2 regions of the Spirillospora sp. NPDC048911 genome follow, and region 2 is predicted to be linked to the other one. Evidence: riboswitches for the same ligand, from Rfam matches in the RefSeq annotation. Region 2 holds a riboswitch; the other holds the start of a gene.

Region 1 (7,650 bases), on a different contig from region 2:
GCACCGACGATCTGCGACTTAACGAGGAGGAGATCAAGCTGCTCGCGCAGATCGCCAGCGGTGTCACAGCCGATGTGGCGGCACGCAAGCTCGAGCTGAGCGCACGGACGTTGAGGCGGCGTCTGCGCACGATCTGTGATCGGCTCGAAGTCAACACCCCTATCGAGGCCGTGGTGTGGGCGGCCCGAAGGCAACTCATCTGAGCAGTCCGGAAGCGAGAGAAGAACTCCGTCCGTCCCCGCAGCGGCGACGCTGGCGCTCTGACAGGTAGGTCCCTGCAGGCGGCGTCGCCGCGGACGAGGTTCGACTGACAGCGGCGGCCACGGGGGGACGCCGCGCTCCGGCCCCGCTCACCCACGCTCTTCTCGTCCGCGCCTAGGCGCGGACGCGCCCTTAACGTTGCCCACGCAAGTCAAGGCACATGCAGCAGCGCCAGCACGCCCGTCGTCGAGCGCACACGAGGCGTGGCGCCTTCCTTAAGCCTGCCCGTCGCCTGCCACGCGCCTATCCCTACAGCTCGTATTCAGTTGCTGGGCACGTCACGTCCGTGCATCTGCGGTCGACCCGCACCAACGTCGGCCGACTCCGCATGCATCTCGGCCGGACGTTCACTGCCGCCCCACGTTCGTGAGACCGCCATGTGCGCATCGCCGCCGATGTTCGCAAGAACCCCTTGTCGGCAACGCCCACGACGCGGCGCAAGCCGCGCGTCAATGATGCCGCCACGTCCACCGCGCCCGCATGCGTCAATTGACGCAAGTTCTGGAAGCCACCTCACATTGACGCCACACCAAGGTCGCCAGCGCCTTCACGTCCGCCATACATGCATGCCAACCAAAGATTGACACTCAGCCGTGGGCGCACCGCTCGCGCTGGGCTCCGTAAGCCAATGCCTGTGCCGCAGGCAATGCTGCACGGGACAACGCTCGCGTGGCACGGCGCCGCTTGCGCGACAGCGCAACACTTGCGCAGGGCGCTGCGTGCGTGGGCCATCGCTTGTGCTGCAGGGCGCCACTTGCGTCAGGCAATGATTGCGGGTGAGGCAGCGCTCGCGCCGCACAATGCTCACGTGGAGCAACCATCGCGCGAGTAGGCAACGCTCGCGCGGTGGATTGACGCTCGTGTGTGGCGCTGTTTCAGCGTGGCGCCGCATGCTCATGCCGTGGAACAGCGTTGCGCCTCAGCGCAATGCTTCCGTGGAGGAACGCTTGCGGGGGCGTCGCTTGGGGTGGGTCAGGCTACTCGGACTGCGCCGGCGAAGGGGCGGCCTGCCAGGGGGGCGATTTTGACCACGTCGCCGGTCTGGGGGGCATGGAGCATCTTGCCGTCGCCTACGTACATGCCCATGTGGTGCAGGTCGCCGTAGAAGAAGACCAGGTCGCCTGGCTGGAGGTCGTTGCGGGAGATGTGCGTGCCCGCGTTCCACTGGCTGCCGGTGTAGTGGGGGAGGCTGATGCCCACCTGCTTGTACGCCCACATGGTGAGGCCGGAGCAGTCGAAGGTGGTGGGGCCGGCGGCGCCCCAGACGTAGGGGCGGCCGATCTTGCTCATGGCGTAGCGGAGGGCCTGGGCGGCCTTGCCGGTGCCTACGACGGGGAGCTTCGAGAGCTCGGAGGGGTCCTTCTTGACCAGGCGGCCGCGGACCTTCTCGTAGAGAGAGGTGACCTTCTTGCGCTGGCTTTCGAGTTGGGAGCGGAGTTGGGAGACCTGCTTGGCGCGTTGTTCGGCGGCCTTGCGGGCGCGCTGTGCGGCCTGCATGGCCTGCATCAGGCCCTGGACGCGCGTCCCGTCCTGGGTGGCGAAGTAGTGGAGCGTCGCGGCCTGGTCCAGCAGGCGCTGGGGATCCTGGGAGGCGACGAAGGAGACCGTGGGGTCGGCGCCGCCCTGCATGTAGCTGGTGGCGGCCAGGCTGCCGACCTTCTCGCGGACGCCCTCGAGTGACTTCTCCTGGCGCTTGGCGTTGTCGGTGGCGACCTTCGCGGCGCGCTGGGACTGCTGGAGTTTCACCTTGAGGCCGTTGTACTGCTCGGTCAGCTGTTCGAGCTGGTCGGCGAGTTTGTGCGCCTGGCTCCTGAGCTCCTTGGTGGACGGCTCCGGGTCGGCGTGCGCCGGGACCGCGGGAACGGCGACGAGCGCACCGGCTAGGGTCACCGCCCCGACACGGAATCGAGCGCTCCGCGAAAGGCGGGCGATGCGCGAAAAGGATGCAGGGCGCAATGGCTCCACTAATTCTCCTCTCCTCGTCCGCCTACCGAGTTAGCTGACGGGTTCGGGCCGGAGCAGCCCTTCCGCGGTGCGGGTGCGGATTCACCCCAGTCGGTGCCGGTTCGGGGGTGAACCCCCGAACCCACCGAAAGTGGGTCCCCGGCTCCTCGGAACGCTGGTTTGCGGCCCATGGACTCGGCGGTTCGGCCACCGAGACGCGGTGGCCGATGTCAGCGCAGGAGACTAACGGAGTCGGCCTTCGATGCCAACCGAAACATGCGAAATCGCGAGCGCACCTTCCGTCATCACCCGTGCCAGTGTGCTCTACGTCACCTTCGAGGCAGGGGTGTGGTCTCTTTTATCTAGTCACCCACGTTCGCTACCCAGAGTTAGGAGGAATCCACTACATGTAAAGGCCGCGCGTTCGATAATGTCGCCTGTTTGTGGAAGTAGTGATCCGGCGAGCCCGAACCGCCGATGTGCAGGAGATCCGTCGGCTGGTCGACATGTTCTCTGGGTCGGGGCGGCGTCTGCTGAGGAAGACCACGGTCACCCTGTATGAGGACGTGCAGGAGTTCTGGGTCGCGGAGGACCGCCAGGGGGAGCCGCGCATCGTGGGATGCGGTGCGCTGCACGTGATGTGGGAAGACCTGGCTGAAGTGCGTTCGGTCGCGGTGGAGAAGGGACACGGCGGGCGGGGCATCGGGCACCGCATCGTCAGCAAGCTTCTGGAGACCGCGCGGGAACTGGGCGTGGAGAGGGTGTTCTGTCTTACCTTCGAGGTGGACTTCTTCGCGCGCCACGGGTTCCAGCCGATCCTGGGCACCCCGGTCTCTCCCGAGGTGTACGAGGAACTCCTCCGTTCGTACGACGATGGCGTGGCCGAGTTCCTGGACCTTGACCGGGTCAAGCCGAATACGTTGGGAAATACCCGGATGTTGCTTCGCCTGGAGGACTGACCGATGAGTGAATCCCCCCATCGCGGGCGGCCGCCGTACCCGCAGTCGGGCGCTGGACAGCACTGGCAGGGCGGCCAGGCCCCGTCCCAGCAGCACTGGCAGGGTGGTCAGCCCCCGTCCCAGCAGCAGTGGCAGCCGGCGGGCGGCTCCCAGCAGCCGTACTACGACGACACGGCGGAGGCCGCCGAACTGCCGCTGGCGCCGATCATGCGCCGCGCCGGCGCGCGCCTCATCGACTACGTCCTGGTGGCGGTCTTCGGCTTCGCCCTCGTGCTGCCGATCACGCTGGGCGTGATCGGCCTCGATACGCCCGGCGACAAGGCCAACACCGAGGGCGGCATCTGGAACTGGCCGATCTTCTTCACGCTTTTCACGGTCCTGTCGGTGCTGCCCTTCATTTACGAGGCGGTCCAGCTGGTGATGTCGGGGCGGACCCTCGGCAAGCGCGTTCTCGGGCTGGGAGTGGTCCAGGTACGGCCCGCGGGCGAGGCGCTTACGACATACCAAGCGGTTTGGCGAGCGGCCATCAACAACGTCGCGTACCAGATCGGCGTCTTCGTCTTTCTGGCGCTCGCGGTCATGATCTGGGACTACTTCGCCTACGGCATGCTGCTCGTCTGGGCCGGCACCCTGATGGCCTACCTGTGGGCGATCTGGGACCAGCCGTTGCGCCAGTCCCTGCATGACCGCATGGCGGGCACACTCGTCATCGACGAGCGCGGCCAGTACGCGGAATACGACCAGACCGCCGAGTTCGAGGCCTGACGGCGCAGAACGGTGTCCACGTCCGAATCCTCTCCGCCGGATCCCGCGGCACCGGAGACGGCGGATGGCGCCACAGCGTCGCCCTCAGAGCCGTCTGAGGGCACGCCGCGGGACGCTGTGCCCCCAAGGCCTTCAAGGGCCGGACGCGTCGTTTCAGGGCGCCTCCTAGCTGAATACGCGCCCAGGCCCGGTTCGGTTCAATATCCGGCCGGCAGAGCCGGGGACCTTTCGGGCGTTCCTCCGAAGGTCGCGGCGGCCGGTATTGGCGCGGCGGTTTCCCGCGAACGGGCCGCGTCCGTTCCTTCTGGAACGCCTACTGGCAAGGGGCTAACGCCTACTGGCACGGGGCTGGAGCTTGCCGAGCCGGGCCAGAGATTGTTGGCTCGCATCGTCGACACCCTCGTGGTGGGGCTGCCGGTCGCGATGGTCGTTCGGGAGGCTTTGCCCGGGCAGGAGGCGGAGGTCGTCTTGCCGCCCGCCGTCGCCGGCGTCCTCTTTCTTTATGAGTGGCTTCAGCTCGCCGCGTGGGGACGCACGATCGGCAAGCGCTTCGCGGGCATCCAGGTCGTACGAATGAATTCCGGCAAACCGGGCGTGTGGCGAACGTTCCAGCGGTCGGTGGCGTACTCGGCCCCGATCGCGTTGCGCCCGGTGGCGATCCTTGGCGTTCTCGCGGGGCTCTTCTGGGTGGTCAACGCGGCGGCGATGTACGAGGGCGGACAGCGCCAGGCGCTGCATGACCGTCTTGCCGGGACGCTCGTGGTCAAGCGCGCGAAGGGCGCGCGGTCCGGTCGCTGACGTCGACTGGTATGGCGGCACCGTGACGGTGTGACGGTATTGATGAACTTTCCGCTGATATAGGTATGTCGCAGTGGCGCGGCCGCCACGCACACCTGTGCGGATGGCAACGGATTTCGTCGAGCTCGCCAGTAACGGAATCTATCCACATCGTGGTGGACCGGTCCTGATCACCTGTGCGTGACGGCCGGCGGGGTTCATTCGGTCCGGGACGGGGCCGGTTAGTACCGTTACGTGGGGGTTAAACGATGGCCCCGGGATCGGTGTTGCCGTGCCCGTTAAGGTGGCGCCGGGAGTATTTCTCTCCCGGTTGCGCCCTCGCGGGAAAGCCGGTCGTGTGAGAATGCAAGATCGATGGCCCAGGTCAGGGTGCCGACGGTGACCCCCGTCACGCCGAAATCATCCCGACGACCCGTGCCCGGACAATTCATGCGTCGGCGGTCCGGCGCCGCGGGTGTCAGCCACTGCCTATCAGGCGGATGGCTGATTCGGTGACCATGATTACGATGAGTTACCGGCAGGGAAGGAAACTTCATCGCGAGTGTTGAATTGTCATCGGTCGACTTCGCGGTATATCTTTGTCAACCGAATGCACTTTGCTCAAGCTGAAAGGTCTGTCCCCATGGCACAGAAGGTTCAGGTGCTTCTCGTCGACGACCTCGACGGTGGCGAGGCGGACGAGACCGTGGCGTTCTCGCTCGACGGCGCCTCCTACGAGATCGATCTCAGTGGCGCCAACGCAAAGAAGCTGCGGGATTCTCTGCAGCCGTTCGTGGAGAAGTCGCGTAAGGCCGGCACCGTCCGTCGTCGCCGTCCTCGCGGTGCGTCCAGTCGCGAACGGAGTGCCGACATCCGCGCCTGGGCCAAGCAGCGCGGCATCAAGGTCAACGAGCGTGGCCGTATCCCGCAGAACGTGGTCGAGCAGTACGAAGCGGCTCACTGAAAACCCTCGCTTCGGCGGCCCGCCCCGATCCCGGGGCGGGCCGTTCGCTTGTGGCGTAGCGTTCGGTGGGTTGCGCCGTCCGCGATGAGGTAGACAGCCCTCATTCGGCAAATCCGCGCCTGTGCGGCACGAACGACCCCCGTTGCCGTGAACGACCTGCTGAAAAGCCCCGTTCGCTTGCGGCGTAGCGGGAACATGACGCACCGGTGAGGTAGTTGGATGAGGATGAACAGCGCTTAGCTGGGGAACGTCTCCTGGTGGGAGTGCACCGGGTTGGCCTCCTCGGGGCGGGCTAGCATGCGGAAGGACAGGTCCGGACGTTCCGGACTCTGCCCAACCGCTCTGTGAGGAGCGACGAGATGTTCGAGAGGTTTACCGACCGCGCGCGGCGGGTTGTCGTTCTGGCTCAAGAAGAAGCCAGGATGCTCAACCACAACTACATCGGCACCGAGCACATCCTCCTGGGTCTGATCCACGAGGGTGAGGGTGTCGCTGCCAAGGCTTTGGAGAGCCTGGGAATCAGCCTCGAGGCGGTGCGCCAGCAGGTCGAAGAGATCATCGGCCAGGGTCAGCAGGCGCCGTCGGGCCACATCCCGTTCACTCCGCGTGCCAAGAAGGTCCTTGAGCTGTCACTGCGCGAGGCGCTGCAGCTGGGCCACAACTACATCGGCACTGAGCACATCCTGCTGGGGTTGATCCGTGAGGGCGAGGGCGTCGCCGCCCAGGTCCTGGTCAAGCTCGGGGCCGACCTCAACCGGGTTCGCCAGCAGGTCATCCAGTTGCTGCACGGCTACCAGGGCAAGGAACCGGCCGCCTCCGGCGGGCCGACCGAGTCGGCGCCGTCGACCTCCCTTGTGCTGGACCAGTTCGGCCGCAACCTCACCCAGGCCGCACGTGAGGGCAAGCTGGACCCGGTCATCGGCCGGGACAAGGAGATCGAGCGGGTCATGCAGGTGCTGTCCCGCCGCACCAAGAACAACCCCGTCCTGGTCGGCGAGCCGGGCGTCGGCAAGACCGCCGTCGTCGAGGGGCTCGCGCAGAAGATCGTCAAGGGCGAGGTGCCCGAGACGCTCAAGGACAAGCAGCTCTACACGCTCGACCTGGGCGCGCTGGTCGCCGGTTCCCGCTACCGCGGTGACTTCGAGGAACGCCTGAAGAAGGTCCTCAAGGAGATCCGCACCCGCGGCGACATCATCCTGTTCATCGACGAGCTCCACACGCTCGTCGGGGCGGGCGCCGCCGAGGGCGCGATCGACGCCGCCAGCATCCTCAAGCCGATGCTGGCCCGCGGCGAGCTGCAGACCATCGGCGCGACCACGCTGGACGAGTACCGCAAGCACCTGGAGAAGGACGCCGCGCTCGAGCGCCGCTTCCAGCCGATCCAGGTCGCCGAGCCGTCGCTCAGCCACACCATCGAGATCCTCAAGGGCCTGCGCGACCGGTACGAGGCGCACCACCGCGTCTCGATCACCGACAGCGCCCTGGTCGCGGCCGCGCAGCTCGCCGACCGCTACATCAGTGACCGGTTCCTGCCGGACAAGGCGATCGACCTCATCGACGAGGCCGGTTCGCGGATGCGCATCCGCCGGATGACCGCGCCGCCGGACCTGCGCGAGTACGACGAGAAGATCGCCGACGTGCGGCGCGAGAAGGAGTCCGCGATCGACGCGCAGGACTTCGAGAAGGCCGCCGCGCTCCGCGACTCCGAAAAGCAGCTTCTCGCGCAGAAGGCGCAGCGGGAGAAGGAATGGAAGGCCGGCGACATGGACGTCGTCGCCGAGGTGACCGAGGAACTGATCGCCGAAGTCCTCGCCACCGCGACCGGCATTCCGGTCTTCAAGCTCACCGAGGAGGAGACCACGCGTCTGCTCCGTATGGAGGACGAGCTGCACAAGCGGGTCATCGGACAGGAAGACGCCATCAAGGCGCTCTCGCAGTCCATTCGGCGTACCCGCGCCGGGCTGAAGGACCCCAAGCGTC
Region 2 (7,650 bases):
GGCGCCGGAGCAGCACCAGCCGCCCATGCCGGGCGACCACGGGTACCCGCCGCCCCCGCACCAGCAGCACATGCCGCCGCCGCCCGGCCGCGAGCAGACCCTGCTCCCGCCCGACCAGATCGGCCAGCCTCCCCGGCCGGCGCCCGACCACACGGCGTTCATGTGCCCCTACTGCGAGGCGGTGCTGAGCAATCCGGGCGCCTCGCAGTGCGACTCGTGCCTGCGGCCCCTGCCCGGCAAGGGCACGCCGATCCTGCGCGTGCACTTCCCGACCGGTGAGCTCAAGGTCTCGGTCGGGCAGCACCTCGTGCTGGGCCGCGACGCTGGCCAGTCGCCGGTGGCGGCGACGTTCACGCAGTACGACAACGTGTCCCGGCGCCACTCGACCGTCTGGCTCGACCCGTCAGGCACCGCCTGGGTACGCGACGAGGGCTCCACCAACGGCACCTTCGTCAACGGTGAACGGCTCCCGCGCGGCGTCGAAGCCCCCCTCCGCGACGGTGACCAGCTCCGCCTGGCCGCCGACGTGACGGGCACCGTCCAGCTCAACTGAGCACACCGGCAACGCCGGAAGGGCGACCTCTCCAAGAGAGAGGTCGCCCTTCCGGCGTTGTGTGCGGTGGCCGTGTCCTTCCAGCATTCTGCGCGCTGCTCGCCGCCTTCCCGGATTTCCCATGCCGACCGCCCTTCCGGCGTTCTGCGCGCTGCCCGTGGCCTTTCTGGCCTGCTGTGCCAGCCGCCTTTCCGGCGTTTCCGCGGCGGACGTCATTGGTCCGGTGGGTGTTGTCATTCCGTGATCATTTCGCGGACAACCTGCCCAGTGGCGAGAGTGTCTTGTATGTATGCGCTCACAGTGATGCGCATGCACAACTCTCCCGGGGAAAAACCTTATGCGCAGAACCCTCAGCACCTTCGGCGCCGTCGCGCTGGCCGCGCCTCTACTGGCAGTCGTGCCCGCCAGCGCCCACGCGGCCGCCGAGGCCCCGGCGTCCAAGATCGTCGGCTTCAAGATCTCGACGACCAAGGACGCCCGGCTGACCGTGTCGGGCCGCCTGACGGCCGTCGACGGCAGCTCGGTCAGCGCGGGCAAGGAGCTCGTCATCGAGACCGCGCCCGCCACCCAGAAATCCAAGTGGAAGCGCCTGCCGCTGGGTACGAAGACGAAGCCGGTCAAGCTCAAGACCCGCGAGGGCGGTGCGTTCTCCGGCACGTACTACACGGGCTACGTGCACGGCTGGTACCGGATCCGCTTCGCGGGCGGCCCGCTCCTCAAGCCCACGCTGAGCGCCGTGGTGCGCGACACCCGGATCAACGCGCTCACCAAGAAGTGGAAGGTGACGCCGCGCAAGCTCCGCAAGGGCGGCTATGTCACGTTCAGCGGTGTGCTCACGCACGACCCGAAGAACAGGTACGTGCCGTTCGGCGGGCAGCGGGTCTACATCGTCGGCCGCATCAAGGGCCAGAAGAAGTGGTACTGGTACGCCCGCCCGAAGAGCAACTCCAAGGGCTACTTCAAGGCCCGCTTCAAGGTCTACAAGGACATGTACTTCGAGTGGTACTACGAGGGCAACGCGACGCACTACTGGGACTTCCCGCTGAAGTCGACCTTCGTGGACGTCCGCTGACCTGATCAGCGCCGCGCCCGCCAGAGGGCCCGGAGCACCTGTCAAAAGGAGAACGGGGGCCGTCCCTTTCGAGGGGGACGGCCCCCGTTCCCTTAGCGCTCGGTCGGCCGGTAACGCTCGGTCCGCCGCGGTCGGTCGCAGCGTTCGGTCCGCCGTAACGCGGGTTCGAGCACCCCGCTGGGGCTTCGCCTACCCTCCTGGGCGCCGGTAAACCCCGCCGGGTCGCGCCCAGGGTATGCGGTCAGCCGGACCGCTTCGCACGGGCGCGGGTGCGCTCGCGCTCCTTGGAGTCCAGGACGACCTTGCGGAGCCGGACGGCGCCCGGCGTGACCTCGACGCACTCGTCCTCGCGGCAGAACTCGAGGGCCTCTTCCAGGGAGAGGTTCTTCGGCGGGGTGAGCCGTTCGAGCTCGTCACCGGTGGAGGAGCGCATGTTGGTGAGCTTCTTCTCCTTGGTGATGTTGACGTCCATGTCGTCGGATCGCGAGTTCTCGCCGACGATCATGCCTTCGTACACCTCGGTGGTCGGGCCGACGAAGAAGGTGCCGCGCTCCTGCAGGTTGGTGATGGCGTAGGCGGTGGCGGGGCCGGTGCGGTCGGCCACGAGCGAGCCGGACGGGCGGGTGCGCAGCTCGCCGAACCAGGGCTCGTACCGCTCGAACACGTGGTGCGCCATGCCGGTGCCGCGGGTCTCGGTCATGAACTCGGTGCGGAAGCCGATCAGGCCGCGCGCCGGGACCAGGAACTCCATCCGGATCCAGCCGGTGCCGTGGTTGGTCATGTGCTCCATGCGGCCCTTGCGGACCGCCATGAGCTGCGTGACCGCGCCGAGGTGCTCCTCGGGGATGTCGATCGTGAGCCGCTCGACGGGCTCGTGCTTCTTGCCGTCGATCTCCTTGGCGACCACCTGGGGCTTGCCGACGGTGAGCTCGTAGGACTCGCGGCGCATGTTCTCGACGAGGATGGCCAGCGCGAGCTCGCCGCGGCCCTGGACCTCCCAGGTGTCGGGACGCTCGGTCTGCAGGACGCGGATCGACACGTTGCCGACCAGCTCGCGCTCGATGCGGTCCTTGACCATGCGGGCGGTGACCTTGGTGCCCTTCTCCCGGCCGGCCATCGGGCTGGTGTTGGTGCCGATGGTCATGGAGATCGCGGGCTCGTCCACCGTGATCAGCGGCAGCGGGCGCGGGTCGTCGGGGTCGGCGATGGTGTCGCCGATCATGATCTCCGGGATGCCGGCGATCGCGATGATGTCGCCGGGGCCGGCCTCGTCGGCGGGCTTGCGCTCCAGCGCGTCCGTCATCAGCAGTTCAGTGATCTTGACCCGCTCGATGCTGCCGTCATGGCGGCACCAGGCGACCTGCTGGCCCTTCTTGATCGTGCCCGCGTACAGGCGGCAGAGCGCGATCCGGCCGAGGTAGCTGGAGGCGTCGAGGTTGGTGACGTGCGCCTGGAGCGGGGCGTCGGGGTCGAACGAGGGGGCCGGGATCGTGTTCTTGATGACCTCGAACAGCGGCTCGAGGTCCTCGCTGTCGGGCAGCTCGCCGTTGCCGGGCTTGCTGAGCGAGGCGCGGCCGGCGCGGCCGGAGGCGAAGACGATCGGGAACTCGATCTGGTCCTCTTCGGCGTCGAGGTCCATGAACAGCTCGTAGGTCTCGTCGACGACCTCGTCGATGCGCGCGTCGGGCCGGTCGGTCTTGTTGACGACCAGGATGACCGGCAGCTTGGCCTCCAGGGCCTTGCGCAGCACGAACCGGGTCTGGGGGAGGGGGCCCTCGCTGGCGTCGACCAGCAGGACGACGCCGTCGACCATGGACAGGCCGCGCTCGACCTCGCCGCCGAAGTCGGCGTGGCCGGGGGTGTCGATGATGTTGATCGTCATCCCGTTGTGCCGGACCGCGGTGTTCTTGGCCAGGATGGTGATGCCCTTCTCACGCTCCAGGTCGTTGGAGTCCATGACGCGGTCATCGACGGCCTGGTTTTCGCGGAAGGCGCCGGACTGCCAGAGCATGGCGTCGACCAGGGTGGTCTTGCCGTGGTCGACATGGGCGACGATCGCGACGTTACGCAGGTCATCGCGCGTGGAGAAGGGCATGCGAACTCGCTTGGGTGAAGGATTGGAGGTTGCCGCAGACGTGCGGCCATACCGATTCTACTTGCCGTGCCCACGGGCCCCGGCCGTTCGCGGCGTAACCGCCGTACTCTACGCCCCGATTGCTCTATTTTGCACTGTTTGTGCCGCCCGGGCCTAGAGTTCGACCGCTCCTGTGGCGAATCTCTCCCCAGCGTCCCGGGCCTTCGGATCCAGACGGCGCGCACGCCTCCCCCGAACGCTCGGAACCCCTTGTGAGCAGGGCGTTTTCGCGCACATCAGAGACCATTCCAGCCCCAGGGGTCATGGGGGTTCCATTTGGCGTCATTTACCAATCCTTTGTACGCTCCTGCGGATCCGGCCGCTCGGCGCCCTGTCCAGGGCGGCGGCCGGACCGCCGAGTCCCCTTCGAGGGGAGCCGGGGACCCACCTCCCTGGGGCGAATCCGCGTCCGCGCGACGCGGTAGGGCGACTCCTGGCCCGAGCCCGTCAGCTAACCCGGTAGGCGGACGAGGAGAGGAGAAGACCGGTTTGACACCGGATCCCCAGCGTCGCCGTTTCGTCATGCCCATCGCCGGCGCGGCGTCCGCCGCCGCTGTGATCGCGATCGGCGCCGTCGTCGCTCCCGCGCAGGCCGCGCCGTCCCTCCCCGGACGGACCGCCGCCTTCGCCCCCAAGGCTCCCGCGGCTCCCCAGGCCCCCGCGGCCGCCGCGACCCCCAGCCCGAGCTCGACGGGGAAGCCCACCGAGAGTGAGCTGCGCAAGAGGCTGAACGCCCTCAACACCGAGGCCGAGAAGCTGACCGAGCAGTACAACAAGTCCCGCGTCGAGCTCGGCAAGGCCAAGGCCGCCCTGCGCGACGCCACCCGGCAGGCCGCCGCCCTGGAGGCCCAGGCTGCCCCGGCCCGCGAGCAGCTCAGCCGTTTCGCCGCCAGCAACTACATGACCGGCGGCCCCGACATGATGTTCGCCTCGGGCAACACCACCGAGGGACTTTCGGACTCGGCCTACCTGGCCCAGAACCAGGCCTCCGTCGTGAACGCCTTGCAGGCGCGCATCGACCAGGCCGTCCAGGCCCAGCGCGACGCGCAGGCCAAGAACACCGCCGCCCAGCAGGCCGCCGCCCAGGCCGAAAAGGCCAAGGCGGCGGCCAAGGCCAAGGTGGACGAGGTCACCAGGCAGCTGGACAAGCTGACCACCACGAAGGTCAAGGACCCCAAGTCCGGGTTGACCGTCACCATCCGGGGCTCCGACCTGCCCGCCAAGATGACCCGCAAGGCCCTCACCAAGCTCGGAAGCCCGTACGTGTGGGCGGCCGCGGGACCGGACAGCTTCGACTGCTCCGGCCTGGTCGTCTGGGCGTACGCGAAGGTCGGCAAGTCCGGGCTGCCGCATTACACCGGCGACCTCTTCGAGCTGGGCAGCAAGGTCGGCAAGGGCGGCCTGCGCGCCGGCGACCTGGTCTACTTCGGCGGAAGCCTCCACCACATGGGCATCTATGTGGGCGGCGGCCTCTACCTGCACGCTCCGCAGACCGGCGACGTCGTCAAGATCTCCAAACTCTCCGAGCGCTCCGATTACGCCGGGGCCAACCGCATCTCCTGACCCGTCACCTCACATCGCGCCGCGTCAGCGCAGATGGGACGCGATGGCCGCGACGACGGGCAGGTCGCCGGGCAGCCAGTCGACCTCGTGGAGCCCGTCCCGGCCCAGCCAGCGCAGCTCCAGATGCTCCAGGGCCCGCGGCTCGCCCTCGACGAGCTCGGCCGTCCAGACGCGCAGGACACTTCCGGTGCCCAGCGGCCAGTCGGTGCCGACGCGCTCGCCGAGGGCGACCTTGACGCCCAGCTCCTCGTGGCACTCCCGGACCAGCGCGTCCTGGTCGGACTCGCCCGGATCGACCTTGCCGCCGGGGAACTCCCAGCCGCCCGCCAGCTCGGCGGGCTCGGCCCGCTGGGCGGCGAGCAGCAGGCCGTCCCGGATGATCGCGGCACCTACGACAACATTGATGGTCATCACCCCTCCAGCCAATGATCCCTCCATAGGCCGCACGGGACGGGTGGAGGAGTTGAAGCCCAGGCGAATTCAGGCCCCGGCCGCCCGGGACGCGTGCGCCGCGCCGGCCGCCGCGACCGTCCGCGTGGCCCTCTCGACGATCTCCTCAAGATGCCCGCCGTGGGCCCCGCGCCAGTAGACCTGACCGCAGTCGCCGCAGCGCCCGTACACGTCGTAGCTGCGGAGCGTGCCCGCCCGGACCTGCGCCTCGATCTCCGCCTTGCCGGCGGGGACGAGCACGCCGTTGCAGGCGGTGCAGCGCGTCCAGGGCCGCAGCGCGGGCGCGAACCGGCCGAGCAGGTCGTCGAGCTGGTCGTCCGGCCGCGACCCGCGCACGTACGCGCCCAGCCACAACGCGCGGCGCCGCAGGAGCCCGCGGTCCTGGGTGAGCAGGACGCGCCGCTCCTCGTTCGCCTGGACGACCAGCGCCGGGTCGTCCATGTCGTTGTGGTAGGCGGTGTCGAGGCCGAGCAGCCGCAGCCGGCGGGCCAGCGTGCCGAGGTGGACGTCGAGCAGGAAGCGGGGCGCCTCCTGCCCCGGCTCCAGCGGCACCGGCTGCGGCCGGGGCACCGGCGCCACGCGCACCACGTCGCCCGCGGCGGGCCGCCGTGCCGGCTCGGCCGGCGCGCCGCCGATCGTGATGGGCCCCGCCTCGGGCAGCGGAACGCCGAGGGCCTCGACCAGGTGACCGATCGTCGACGTCCCGTCGAAGGGGACCCGCTGCCGCGCGCGCCGCCGGGACGCGGGCAGGAACGGCATCAGCTCCTCGGAGATCTCGAAATGCACGGCTGGGTGATTGTCGTCCAGGTCGTCCACGTCGCCAGCATGCCACGCGGTCGCCCTCCGTCACCTCCGATTAACGCGCCACTCGAACGCCCGGCTAACCGCCCACCCGGGCGGCGGTCTCGGCGATGCCGGCCAGCACGGCGGGAACGTCGTGATGGACGAGACGGCCGCCGCGCTTGACGATCCGCCCGCCGACCAGCACCGTGTCGACGCTGCTCGTGTCGGCGCACAGCACCACGGCCGCGATCGGGTCGTGCGCCGAGGCCATCCCGAGGGTGTCGGTGCGCAGCATGATGAGGTCGGCCTGCTTGCCCGGGCGGAGCGAGCCGGTGACGTCGGCCAGGCCCAGCGTCTCGGCGCCCTCGATGGTCGCCATGCGCAGCACGTCGCGGGTGGTGAAGCCCATGCCCGCGTCGTCCGGCCGGACGCGTTCGAACATGTACGCGGCGCGCATCAGGCTGAACATGTCGCCCGGGCCGGTCGCCACCGTGTCGCCGCTCAGCGAGGTGGGGAGGCCCGCCGCGCGGGCGCGGCCGGTGGGCGGGAGGCCGATGTTGAGCATCGTCTCGCTGGTCGGGGTCACCGAGACGCTGCCGCCGTTCGCCGCGATCCGCTTGAAGGCCTCGTCGGTGTAGAAGAGGCCGTGGACGTAGGTGGCCCGGTGGCCGAGGAGCCCCTCGCCTTCGAGCACGGCCAGACCTCGCTCCGCGCTCTCGGCGCTGTGGCCGCCCATGTGCGCGGTGACCGGCAGATCGAGCTCGCGCGCGACCCGCCACTCCGCGACGCCCCGTTCGGGACCGCCGATCTCCGGGCCGAACGCGGCGAGCGCCATGGAACGCGGGTCGTCACCGAAGTGCTCGCGGTGGACGCGGCGGGTCTCGGCGGCCATGGCGTCGAGATCGCCCCTGCCCCCGTACGCGTAGCCGAAGACGGACCGGATGCCGGCGGCTCTGAGCGCCTCGACGTTGGCGTCGGTGTGCGAGGGCGTGAGCTGGATGTGGGACCAGTCGAGCAGCGTCGTGATCCCGCTCTCCAGGCATTCGAGGGCGCCGCCGAGCACGCTCGCGTAGACGTCGCGCGCCTCGAAGCGCG

The links. A riboswitch is a leader RNA that binds a small molecule or an ion and turns the genes downstream of it on or off. The one in region 2 is predicted to bind cyclic di-AMP.
Region 1: another riboswitch for cyclic di-AMP. It lies ahead of ACGFNU_RS06220 (NlpC/P60 family protein); the one in region 2 lies ahead of ACGFNU_RS42005 (NlpC/P60 family protein).

The regions. Positions count from the first base shown of each region.
Region 1 covers NZ_JBICUD010000001.1:1,357,935-1,365,584, forward strand. Annotated here, with positions in the region: gene ACGFNU_RS06215 (LuxR family transcriptional regulator) at 1-203, shown strand, start outside; gene ACGFNU_RS06220 (NlpC/P60 family protein) at 1,234-2,151, opposite strand; cyclic di-AMP (ydaO/yuaA leader) riboswitch at 2,230-2,416, opposite strand; gene ACGFNU_RS06225 (amino-acid N-acetyltransferase) at 2,649-3,164, shown strand; gene ACGFNU_RS06230 (RDD family protein) at 3,168-3,929, shown strand; gene ACGFNU_RS06235 (RDD family protein) at 4,278-4,727, shown strand; gene ACGFNU_RS06240 (Lsr2 family protein) at 5,350-5,670, shown strand; gene ACGFNU_RS06245 (ATP-dependent Clp protease ATP-binding subunit) at 6,030-7,650, shown strand, end outside.
Region 2 covers NZ_JBICUD010000012.1:165,852-173,501, forward strand. Annotated here, with positions in the region: gene ACGFNU_RS41990 (FHA domain-containing protein) at 1-553, shown strand, start outside; gene ACGFNU_RS41995 (hypothetical protein) at 891-1,625, shown strand; gene typA (translational GTPase TypA) at 1,867-3,720, opposite strand; cyclic di-AMP (ydaO/yuaA leader) riboswitch at 4,103-4,241, shown strand; gene ACGFNU_RS42005 (NlpC/P60 family protein) at 4,282-5,322, shown strand; gene ACGFNU_RS42010 ((deoxy)nucleoside triphosphate pyrophosphohydrolase) at 5,347-5,733, opposite strand; gene ACGFNU_RS42015 (Mut7-C RNAse domain-containing protein) at 5,803-6,579, opposite strand; gene ACGFNU_RS42020 (amidohydrolase family protein) at 6,653-7,650, opposite strand, start outside.